2 regions of the Paenibacillus sp. J31R120 genome follow, and region 1 is predicted to be linked to the other one. Evidence: riboswitches for the same ligand, from Rfam matches in the RefSeq annotation. Region 1 holds a riboswitch; the other holds the start of a gene.
What was found. Region 1 has a riboswitch for cyclic di-AMP ahead of AC0YNW_RS16210 (hypothetical protein). Riboswitches for the same ligand answer to the same signal wherever they lie in the genome.

Region 1 (5,888 bases):
TTGGAAGCGTTCCTTCATGCCGGGCTTGACCGTATCCTTCAAGTAGATAATGCCGTACAAGCGTGCCTCCACCGCGACTGCCAGAGGCGTTCCGCCTTGCGAGGCCACCTCGTCGGCCCTTTCCTTCAAGCCTGCGGGAATGGAACCGCCTTGTTCCTCCACCCATTTCCTCACCGCATCGACCGCGCCCTTGCGGACTCTCCGGCCATCCTTCAAATCGAGACCGCTCATACGGGTCTCTGCCCTGAATTCCACAACCTCAGCCCCATCAAGGAAGGCAGCATCCGATTCGATCCTGAGACGCTTATTCAGCTCCAGTACAGAACGGCCTTCCGGCGTTTCATCCTTCAGCGAGCATATCCCTGCCCAGCCTGCAAGCTCTTCCAGCGTCGTTCCTTCAGCAGGAAGGAACTCGCTCGCCATCCGGTTACCGAACGTAATCGTGCCCGTTTTATCCAAAATAATCGTATTAATATCGCCGGCAGCCTCTACGGCCTTTCCCGACATCGCCAGCACATTGAACTGCGTCACGCGGTCCATCCCGGCAATGCCGATCGCGGACAGCAATCCGCCAATCGTGGTCGGGATGAGGCACACAAGCAAAGCGATCAACACAGGCACCTCAAGCGTAATGCCCAAGTACCGCGCAAAAAAAGGCAGCGTCACGACAACGATCATAAAAATGACCGTCAAAGTCACAAGCAACGTGTTAAGCGCAATCTCGTTCGGCGTCTTTTGCCGCTTCGCGCCCTCTACAAGGGAGATCATCCGGTCCAGGAACGAATCGCCGGGATCACTGGTGACACGCACTTTGATGCGGTCGCTGACGACCCGTGTACCGCCTGTGACCGAGCTGAAGTCGCCGCCCGCTTCCTTCATCACTGGCGCCGATTCTCCTGTAATCGCCGACTCATCTACGGAAGCGAGCCCTTCGATGACTTCGCCATCAGCAGGTATCAGCTCTCCCTGCTCGATCAGCACAATATCACCCTTGCGCAGCGTATGTGATGGCACCATCTCGATGCGAGAGCCTGTCACTTTCCGCGCATGCATCTCCTTCTTGGCGCTTCTCAGAGAATCGGCCTGCGCCTTGCCCCGGCCCTCCGCCAGCGCTTCCGCATAGTTGGCGAACAGAATGGTTAAGAGCAGAATGGCAGCCACCGCAAGGTTGAACCAGGCATCGATATCCGAGGACCCCAGCGCATCCGGGTATACAGCCAATAACAGCGCAACTATAAATCCAAGTTCAACGACAAACATAATCGGATTTTTAATCATAAGACGCGGGTCCAGCTTCAGGAAAGCCTCTTTCATCGCATGTCTTGCGATCGGCCCCGTCCACATCGATTGTTTTTTATGGCTCACGAGATTCTCTCTCCTTCACGAAAAAGCACTATGGCATTAAGGTCAATTGCTCCGCAATCGGTCCCAATACAACAAACGGGAAAAACGTAAGCGCGCCAACCACGAAGACCGTTCCTGCGAACAGAGCGCCAAATAATGGCTGGTCCGTACGGAATGTGCCGATCGAATCCGGCACCGGCTTCTTCGCGAGCAGCGACCCTGCAACCGCCAACAGCAAGATAACGCCAATATAACGCCCGAAAAACATAACCGCTCCCGTCATCATGTTCCAGAACGGCGTATTGTCGCCCAGCCCTTCAAATCCAGATCCGTTATTGGCAGCGGAGGAGGTGAATTCGTACAATACCTGAGTCAGACCGTGAAAGCCCGGATTCGAGACAGTCTCCGGATATAGCATCAGCGCAATTGCGGATGGCACCAAAATGAGCAGCGGCTGTACCAGCAGAACAATCGCGATCAGCTTCATTTCCCTGCCTTCAATTTTTTTGCCCAAAAATTCCGGCGTCCTGCCCACCATAAGCCCAGCTAAAAATACTGCGATAATCGCATACATCAGCACATTCATAAATCCGGCGCCAATTCCGCCGTAGATCGTATTCAGCATCATATTGGCCAGCGACACCAGCCCGCCCAGCGGCGTAAGCGTATCGTGCATCGTATTGACAGCTCCCGTCTCCGAAGCGGTCGTAACGACGGAATACAAGGAAGAAGCCTCCAGACCGAACCTCATCTCCTTGCCTTCCATGCTGCTTTGCGACGAATCCATGCCGATCGCCCCAAGGGCGGGATTGCCGGCACTCTCGGCAGCCAGCGAGGCTCCCATCATAACGAGGAACATCACACCCATTGCACAGAATAACACAAGGCCCTGCTTCCGGTTGCCAACCATCTTTCCGTAGGCAAACGGCAACGCTGTCGTCACCAGCATCATGAGCAGCATTTGCAGCAGATTGGACAGATTGGTTGGATTCTCGAGGGGATGAGCAGAGTTTGTTCCGAAGAAGCCTCCGCCGTTGTTGCCCAGCTCCTTAATCGCCAGGAACGATCCGACAGGCCCTCTTGCGATATGCTGTTCAGCTCCTTCCATCGTCGCAGCCGTCACAGAAGGCTCCAGCGTCTGAGGCACACCCTGCGATACGAACAGAAGCGATGTGACGATAGCAATCGGCAGCAGAATGCGCGTAATGGAGCGAATCATATCGACAAAGAAATTACCAAGCGGCTTGCCAGACAAGCCTCGAATGAACGCCATAGCTGCGGCAAGCGTCGTTGCCGGTGCCGTGAACATCAAGAAGACAATCGCAAGCATTTGTGCCAAATAAGACATGCCGCTTTCCCCGCTGTAATGCTGCAGGTTCGTATTCGTCATAAAGCTGATAGCCGTATTGAACGCCAACGTAGGCTCCATAGCTGCAATGTTGCCCGGATTGAGAGGGAGCAAGTGCTGCAGCCGGAAGATCATATAGACGACCAGAATCATAAAAGCGTTGGCGAACACGAGCGATAACCCATATTGCTTCCAGGTCTGGTTCGTTTTTTGGATGCCGCTAAGCGCCATAATCGGCTTCTCCAGCCAGCCGAAAGCGCGGTCGAGAGTTGTAGGCGAATAATCGAATGCACGCGCCATATATAATCCTGTTGGCTTTGCCAACGTCACAACGATTAATAGAAAAATGCCAATCGAAAGAAGCCCGGCAATCGTCACTTCCAGTCCCTCATTTCATCACACGTAATGGATAAACTACTGATCCTTCCGCCCGCTATCCGTTTCCTTCGCCGACCAAGCGGCAAGGCCCCATACGGAAGCCACCAGCACAATCAGAAATGCAACCAAAATTACATCTAGCACGATGCATCCTCCTCTCCGTTCTTCTCCAATCGATTCTCTTCAAATTCCGATACAAGCTCCTCCGGCTGCAACGATGCATGCAGCAGCTGATCTGCTCCCAAATGCCGATATAACCCCGGAATGCTGTGACTCTGGGTCACCACGATAATTCTGCCCGATACAAGCGGACGAAATAGCTTTAAGTACCTGCAAACCAGCGGCACGGAGTTGTCGAACAAATACACATCATGAATCTGTCCGCCCTTCAGTGGACAATCTCGCTCTTTCGTGTCGAGCTTGATAAAGCAGCTGATTCCGAATCCCTCATGGATTCGCCGTTGCCTGCCGCTGCTGACCAAAGCCGCTACAGGCCAGCCCTTGTATAGCAACAGCTTCACAAATTGCCGACCGTATTCATTCGGCGCATATACCAGCGTAAGCTTTGAATGGAACGAGTTCACTCTTCATTCTCCTTTATCCCTTTCAGCCAATTGGGCGCAAAAAAAGAAGCCTGCGAAGGAGGGGTCCCTCGCGGCTTCTTCTGCAGGCATAGCGAAACAAGCTTCGCTTATGCCGAAGAGCTGCAATTGGCCTCTCTCGAATCGCTTACGAGGTTAGCTGTCGGATTCGGGCGTGAGAGCCGCCCTACCGGACCTGCCAGGTCCGGATTCACCCCGGGATTTCACGCTTGGCGCAAAATCGAATGGTTCCCCCGTTTTCTGCTCTGTGCAGAAACTCAGCGTGTTGCTTGGTCATAATCCTATTTGCGCATCAAAAAACCACAGAGGCACGTGTCCCCTGTGGTCGCCAATGCGATCACAAGCCACTTCCTCTCCATCTACGCTTACGAGGTTAGCTGTCGGATTCGGACGGTGAGAGTCGCCCTACGCTTGGCCGGCGCCCAATCTGGCGCTGCAAGCGATTCACCCCTTGCCATCCGAACTTCCGGCTCTCACACCGGACTGTTCACTTGGCGAATGGTTCCCCCGTTTTCCCGCCTCTTGCGGGAAACTCAGCGATTGCTGTAAAGCTTAATCCGAATATTACTCCTGTCTTCTGAAAGTGTAAAGCAGCAGTAAATGCTGCTTTCCCCGATTTTCCATACCTTGCAATCTGATTTATCGCATTCATCGGCTCTTCTCGGAGAAAAGCTCTTCTACACTCGTGCAATCACAGCCGCACACGATTTACGCCTTGCAGGCGAGCCCTTTTATGGCCTTTTCCGAAGACCGCCCGTCGCTAGCAGCAGTGCAAACGAGATCACGACCATTCCTGCCGTCCAGGCCCAAGCCATCGGCATATTGCCGGAATCGACCGCGACATAGATCGCGGTAGGAATGGTCTGCGTCTTCCCCGGAATGTTGCCCGCAATCATCAGCGTTGCCCCGAACTCGCCCAAGCTACGCGCAAAGCCGAGAATATAGGCGGTCATTACGGCACGCATCGTCAGCGGCAGCGTCACATACCGGAATACCTTCCACTCCCCGGCGCCTGCCGAACGCGCGGCATCCTCCAGATTCTTGTCCACCGAATCGAGCGCTACCTTCATCGTCTGGTACACAAGCGGGAACGCCACCACGATCGAGGCAATTACAGCCGCCCATGGCGAGAAGAGAACCGGAGCGGAGAAAATCCATTCCGCTGCCCGGCCCAGCACCCCCTGCCTGCCCCATAGCACGAGCAGCAGAAAGCCGACCACAGTGGGTGGCAGCACTAGCGGCAGCATGAAGGCCGTCTCCAGCAAGATTTTGCCTCGGAATGACCTCCTCGACATCCACCATGCTGCGGCAATGCCCGCCACGGCCGCGACAATGCTGGAGATCAGTGCCACCTGCAATGACAGTACGACTGGCGGCCAGAACGATTGCCAGCTCATTAAGGCTGCTTCGGCAGGCTGAAGCCGTATTTCACGAACAGGTTGAGCGCTTCTTCCGTCTGCAGGTAATCGTACAATTCGCGTACTTGCTTCTCATGCTTGGTCGCCTTGATGATGCCGATCGGATACAGAATCGGCTTGTAGCTGTCCGGATCGGCCGCAAAAGCGATGTCCGTCTTCGACTCCGATGACAGTGCGTCCGTACGGTAGACAAAACCCGCATCCACGTTGCCTGTCTCTACATACTGTAGCACTTGCCGCACGTCCTTGGCCTGTACCGCCTTGTCTTGAAGCTGGTCCCACAGACCGGCATTCGTCAACGCTTCCTTCGCATACGCACCGGCAGGCACACTCTCTGGAATGCCTATTGCCAGCTTGCTCACCGAAGCAGACAACAAATCCTGTACGCTCCCGACACTGTCCCCTTTGCCCTCCGGCGTCACCAGAACAAGCTCGTTGGATAACAAGTTGATTCGATCCTTCGCATCTATAAGTCCCTTATCCACCAATGCGTCCATGTTCTTGGCCGCAGCGGACAAGAACAAGTCCGCTGGCGCACCTTGCTCAATCTGCTGCTGCAGCGAGCCGGAAGCTCCGTAATTGAACAACAGCGTAACGCCTGGATGTTCCTTCTCATAAGCCGCTTTCAGCTCGTTCAGCGCATCAGTTAAACTTGCCGCTGCCGATACCGTCAATTCCACTTTCGTCTCCTTAGAGTCTTTGCCGCAAGCAGCCATTACTAACATCATTACAACCGCCATCAGGATTACAATTGCTTTTCTCTTCATTCCGTTCATTCTCCCTCGCTCCAATAACTAG
Region 2 (5,888 bases), on a different contig from region 1:
TGGAGGCGCTTAGCGTAATTCCGTTCGCCGCAAAATCCGCCTGTACGGCAGTCACGTTATGATTGTCGTAGTTCGGCTGCTTCTCCAGCGGAAGATCGAATAACGGCGGCGTCGGCGTCCAGTGGCTAATGCTCGGCTCCGTTCGGTTGTTAGGCCCGACGATCGCCTCGTAGTTGAGCGTGTACACGCTGCGCCAAACATCGATGACGAATTTGGCCGCGCTTATATATTGCGGATGAGTCGGCTGCAAGCGAGAGTTCGGTGTCCGTACGAGGAACGAGCCGTCGGGGTTGTAAATATCCATGATGTAATTGCTCGTCACGCTGCCGCTCGACACATACGAGAGTACGTAAATATACCCTTTCGCCTCGACCGCGACGTCGAGGTACGTAATATCCGTGCGCCCGTCCGGATTGTAGAGCTTCATGTGCGGCAAATAGCGGTTCACATTCAACTGCCGGCTGTTCGCCGCATCTTGGGCTATATAATAAGACTTGGCGCCGGTCCGGTCTTCCACGACCCAAGTACTGCCCTCGGCACGTACGTCGACCACAACGTTTGTCAGCGCATGGTTGACGCCTAGCACATTGCCCCCTTTCTTGATGTCGAAGACGGCGCTGCGCGTCGGGTCGGTAATTAACCATTGCTGGCCTTGCACGACAATCGTCACAAAAGCGCTGATTTTATGATCATTCATGTGCTCTTTGTCGTACGCTAGGTAGACGCCTTCGTCGGCGAAAGCATCAATCAGGTAATCGGTCAGCACGCCCGAGTTCAAGTCGGAGGCCAGCGATCCGGCCAAATCGAAAATATGCGTCAAGCCGTTCGCTTGGAACTGCTGCTGCAGCGCCGCGGAAAATTGGCCTTTGTCCAAATCGGCGGAATAGTCGGAAGCCAGCAGCGTAAACAGCTTTTCGCCCAGGAAGCTGGCCACCGGGTTTCCTTTTGTATCGAACGACTGAATACGCTGGTTGACGGTTTCGAGAATGAGCACGCGCCCGTCCGGCGTCACCGCCAGCGCCCGTGGTCCGCTCAGTAGCCCTTGCCTCACGCCGAGCCCCGATACCATCTGCGCATCCTCCGCCTTGTTGTCGTCCGACGGCGCCTCGGGAATTTGCAAAATTTCCATCTTGCTGTCCCGCCAACTGACGGCAATTACCGCACCTTCCGGATGCACAACGACTCCGTCGAGATTGGACAAATTGAATTTGCCCCAGCTTTTCAAATTCGGACCGTTCAAGCCGAAGCCCGGCTTGCCGTCCATCAGATCGACACGGCGCAAGTGAAACTGGTTATTGCGCGTATCGACAATAAAGTTGTTCAGGCTGACCTCACGATCCTGTCCTTCCTTCGGCTCGACACCGAACTGGTCGTAAGCGATAGCCGGCTGGACGGCAAACGCCGTCTCGGACAGCTTGAAGCGTGACTGCGGATCGGCCAGCACGGACAAGTTTTGCGCCAAATAATTTTGACTGCTGGCGCTCCATACATAGCCGACCTGGTACGCCTGCCCGTTCAGCGTCATGCCGACCGGCTTGCACAGCCGATTGCCTCCGCTGCTGCAATCGAGACTCGCCACCGTCGCCGTCGGCAAATCGCCCGCATGCCAGATATGCTTTTGACTCGGAGCGTCGTAGACGATTTTTTCCTTATATTTGTATTGGGTATCCTGCGTGAGCGGAACGAGAATTTCTGTAATGCTGCCAGAAAGCCGCAGCGAGGGTGAGCCGTCGTCCGGGAAAGCGGGCAGCCATTCGCCCTGATATTTGCCGCACAGCCAGCCGTTCTCGGAGTAGATGCCCGCCATAATTTGCAGCTTGCCTCCGACCGGAATATCCGCGAACGTAAGCTTAAGCGGCGTGCTGGACGTCGTCTCCGGCATTTTGCCCTTCAGCACGAAGTTCGTTCCGCCCTGGTACTGGACGGTCACTTGATAGTGATGGGACACAGCTGGCCAGACGGCCGTCTCCGGATGTCCTGCTTCGCCGTGCTCAGGGTCCGGCTTCAACGTAAACTCCAGATCCATGGAACGGGCCACGGTGGCCGCCAGCGTCGATGGGGAGGACATAATTTCGCCCGTCGTAACAGCCATGCTCGCAACATTAATCGCCATGTTCGCCGCCCGAAGCGCCCAGCCGACAAACGGAATGTTAGTGGCAAGCGCAGCCGCTGTAATTTCGCCCGTTATTTTCAGTGCGAGCTTCTCCAGTCCCTTCTTCACCAGCATGCCCGCAACTGCATTGGCTACGGTGGACAGCGCCCACTTCGTATGACCAAGCGCAGATGCCGTCGCCACCCCTCCGCCGACGATTGGGAAAGCAACGCCCAATACGGCGATAATGTTATCCCAATCGTCGACGAATTCGTTAAACCATTTGGAGCTTGTAATCGCCGCTCCCGCTACGAGGAAGATGGTCGGGATGCCGTACTGCATAATGCCCGTCATCAGGGACCCGACCAGTGCTATATCCTTATCCCACTGAGACGTGCCCAGACCGCCGAATTGCAGCTTAAGGCTCGTCGCATCGCTTGGAAATTTGAACGACAGCGTTTTGGGATCGGTGGGCATCGGTATGCCCATCACCGAGTTGACCGCCGAGACCGGCGTAATAAATTTTTTGTAATCCGTCTCGAACCAGCTTCTCATAAATTCCGGTAGCTTCTCTTCCCAGCCCTCCGGATTTTTGATTTGCTCGCCTTTCTCGTTAAAAAACTGCGCAAACGCGCCTACCGATCGCAAATACGTATTTTTCACATCGATGGAAAACGTGCCGTCCGCATGGAACTTCAGCGAGCCTGCATTCACGTCCAGCCCGTGGTTCGGCGTAAGCTCCTTTACCGTCCACTTGAACTGAGGGGCGGCAGGCTCTAAGCCATCCACACCGGTAGCGTACGCTCTGCGAACGGTGACATTGCTGGAGCCGCTGTTGTCCTGATGCTCGCTCGCCGTTTTGCCCTGGTTTACGCTCCACGTCTGGTTTTGCAGCGCGGTATCGTTGCTCGCCGTCTGCATCGCTCCGCCGTTCGGCGCTGTCGCCGCATCTGTTGTCATTTCCGACCATTTGTACTCTAAAACGCGGTCGCCTACTTTGCGATCAGCCAAATCGAACTCAAAATAAAGCGGGTTGCCGTCCTTATCAACGGAATCGGTAATAGTCGCCCATCCGCCCGTCGAGCTGGCTTCGCCTTGTTTGCTGAGGATGATTGCCAGATTTCGAACCCGGTTATATTGCTGCGGATTAACGATTTCGGAAGGGTAAATATGATCGTTGGTCACAATGGCGGCCGTATGCGGCCGGTTGGAAGCAAGCTCCGGATTGGAGAACAGAATCGAGATCGCAGTATCTATTGGCGACTGCAGCAGCTCGGCATCGACACAGGCTTGAATGAGCTCGCTATTGCTTAAGCTATTGGCCAATTTGGTTAGGCCCAGTGCGCTCAGCTTAGGATGGTGGTATATACCGTTCCGCGCCATTTTGCGCTCATAGTACTTTCTGCGATGCCGCTCGGGAATATGGATCGACACGTGATGTAGCGCAGGTAGATAAATGTCGGGGTTGGGATCGGGCGATGTGACCCGAATACGGGTCAAATGCTCGGTCGGAAGCAGCTCTTCTGGAATTTCTGCATAGTGTGTGAACAGGCTACGGCTCGTTTCCGAGAGCAGCGAAAGCGCCCCGTTGCCCGAAGCGGCAGTGCGAAGGGTATGTACGGTATGCGCCTTCGTTACCACCTTTTCCGTGCCCACCCAAGTGGTGAGTTCTTGGCCCTTATAGCCCTCCACCAGTTGGAAATGAAATGTTTTTGCCATCTACATTCTCCTTTCGGAATTTACTTCTGAGACGCAAGGGCTACCGACATTTAGATGTAAAAACTTGTGAAAAAACCCTTTTGTTGTACTCTTATAAATTATAGCAATAAATAGTAACATTTGGGAATTTATTTTTCGGAAGATTGCGAGCTTGCCAATTCCGTGCATGACGAACTTGGGCTGCCAATGGCAGTCCTTTAAAAAGGGGGAATTATGAAGCGATCCTTAAACCTAATCTTTTACTGAATTCAGGAGCAAGAAGATGAAAAAATGCGCGGCGTCAAGATTGGAGCCGATATGTACGGATTTTCAGACGAATGTTATTCAAAATCACGTTAAGCTTCCTCCCCTGTTTGTTTACAGCCTGCTCATCGAGGAGTAAGATTTATCAATGTAAGCTCACAAATACATGAATCCTTGATCGCTTAATTCTGCGCAGCAGAAACGGGGGAACCATCGGAATGGCTTGCCGTTCCAGGGGTGAATCGCTTGATTGTCTCAATCGGCGTAAGGTTACTTTCAGACCTGAATCCGTCAGCTAACCTCGTAAGCGTCTCGAAAGAGGAACTCATCGCGTTTTTTAGAAACCGCGGGAAGGTCCCTACTTTCCTGCGGTTTTTTTGCCATTCGATGAAGAGATTAAGGTTTATCGTTGACTCGGAATTGAGCTGCAATCCTCATAAAATGGAGTGGATGACGACATGGCAGCTTTTAAACGTTTTTTAATCGGCAAGCCTTTGAAGACAAACGAACTGGGCGAGCAAAAATTGAACAAGAAAAAAGCGCTCGCGATTTTATCCTCGGACGCTCTCTCATCCGTCGCATACGGACCTGAGCAAATATTATTGGTTCTCATTACGGTTAGCGCCGCAGCATTCTGGTATTCGATCCCCATCGGGATCGGCGTGTTAATCTTGCTGACTGCCCTGATTTTGTCGTACCGTCAAATCATATTCGCTTATCCGCATGGTGGCGGGGCTTATGTCGTTTCGAAAAATAATCTCGGCGTATACCCCGGTCTGGTGGCAGGCGGGTCACTACTTGTTGATTATATTCTGACGGTAGCCGTCAGCGTATCAGCCGGTACCGATGCCATTACGTCCGCCTTTCCTTCGTTGCATGAATACACGGTTCCAATTGCCGTCGTATTCGTACTTCTGCTTACTCTGCTGAATTTGAGAGGCGTGACAGAATCAGCGTCCATTCTGGCTTATCCGGTATACTTGTTTGTTTTGTCCCTATTGATCTTGATCGGAGCCGGCTTATACCGCATCATGGTCGGCGGCGTAGCTTCGGATCTGCATACGCCAATCGGCACGCCAATCGCAGGGATCAGCTTATTCTTACTGCTTAAGGCATTCGCTTCCGGAAGCTCCGCACTGACCGGGGTCGAGGCGATTTCTAATGCAATTCCGAACTTCAAGAGCCCTGGCCCTAACAATGCAGCCAAAACATTGTCTGCTATGGGAATATTGCTCGCTCTGTTGTTTTCGGGGATTGTGGTGCTCGCGTACTTGTATGGCATCAAGCCGCTTGAGGAAGCCACCGTCGTTTCGCAAATCGCCGAAACAACGTTCGGACGCCATATTATGTACTTTTTCGTCCAGGGGACTACTGCTCTTATTCTGATACTTGCCGCCAATACGGGATACTCGGCATTCCCGCAGCTTGCAGTCAACCTGGCGAAAGATAAGTTCATTCCAAGAATGTTCACCGTTCGCGGCGACCGGCTCGGCTATTCGAACGGCATTATAATTCTAGGATTGCTGTCGATTCTGCTCATCATCGCTTTTCAAGGAAAGACGGAGCATCTGATCCCGCTCTATGCTGTTGGGGTATTCATCCCCTTCACATTGTCCCAATCGGGCATGATGGTGAAGTGGATACGCGAGAAGCCGGCAGGCTGGATCACAAAGCTGACCATCAACTCGACGGGAGCTCTTATCAGCTTCACGGTTACGATGATGTTCTTCATCACCAAATTGGCGCAGGTATGGCCGGTACTTGTGTTTTTGCCGCTCATCGTTTATTTGTTCCACCGCATCAAAAAGCATTACGAAGCGGTCGGCGATCAACT

Region 2: another riboswitch for cyclic di-AMP. It lies ahead of AC0YNW_RS06125 (APC family permease); the one in region 1 lies ahead of AC0YNW_RS16210 (hypothetical protein).

What each region holds. Positions count from the first base shown of each region.
Region 1 is NZ_JBWDNN010000004.1:151,094-156,981, reverse strand. It holds gene kdpB (potassium-transporting ATPase subunit KdpB) at 1-1,344, opposite strand, end outside; gene kdpA (potassium-transporting ATPase subunit KdpA) at 1,394-3,064, opposite strand; gene AC0YNW_RS16215 (signal peptide protein) at 3,107-3,214, opposite strand; gene AC0YNW_RS16210 (hypothetical protein) at 3,208-3,654, opposite strand; cyclic di-AMP (ydaO/yuaA leader) riboswitch at 3,781-3,945, opposite strand; cyclic di-AMP (ydaO/yuaA leader) riboswitch at 4,019-4,221, opposite strand; gene modB (molybdate ABC transporter permease subunit) at 4,404-5,069, opposite strand; gene modA (molybdate ABC transporter substrate-binding protein) at 5,069-5,866, opposite strand.
Region 2 is NZ_JBWDNN010000001.1:1,328,191-1,334,078, reverse strand. It holds gene AC0YNW_RS06130 (hypothetical protein) at 1-3,811, opposite strand, end outside; cyclic di-AMP (ydaO/yuaA leader) riboswitch at 4,224-4,380, shown strand; gene AC0YNW_RS06125 (APC family permease) at 4,513-5,888, shown strand, end outside.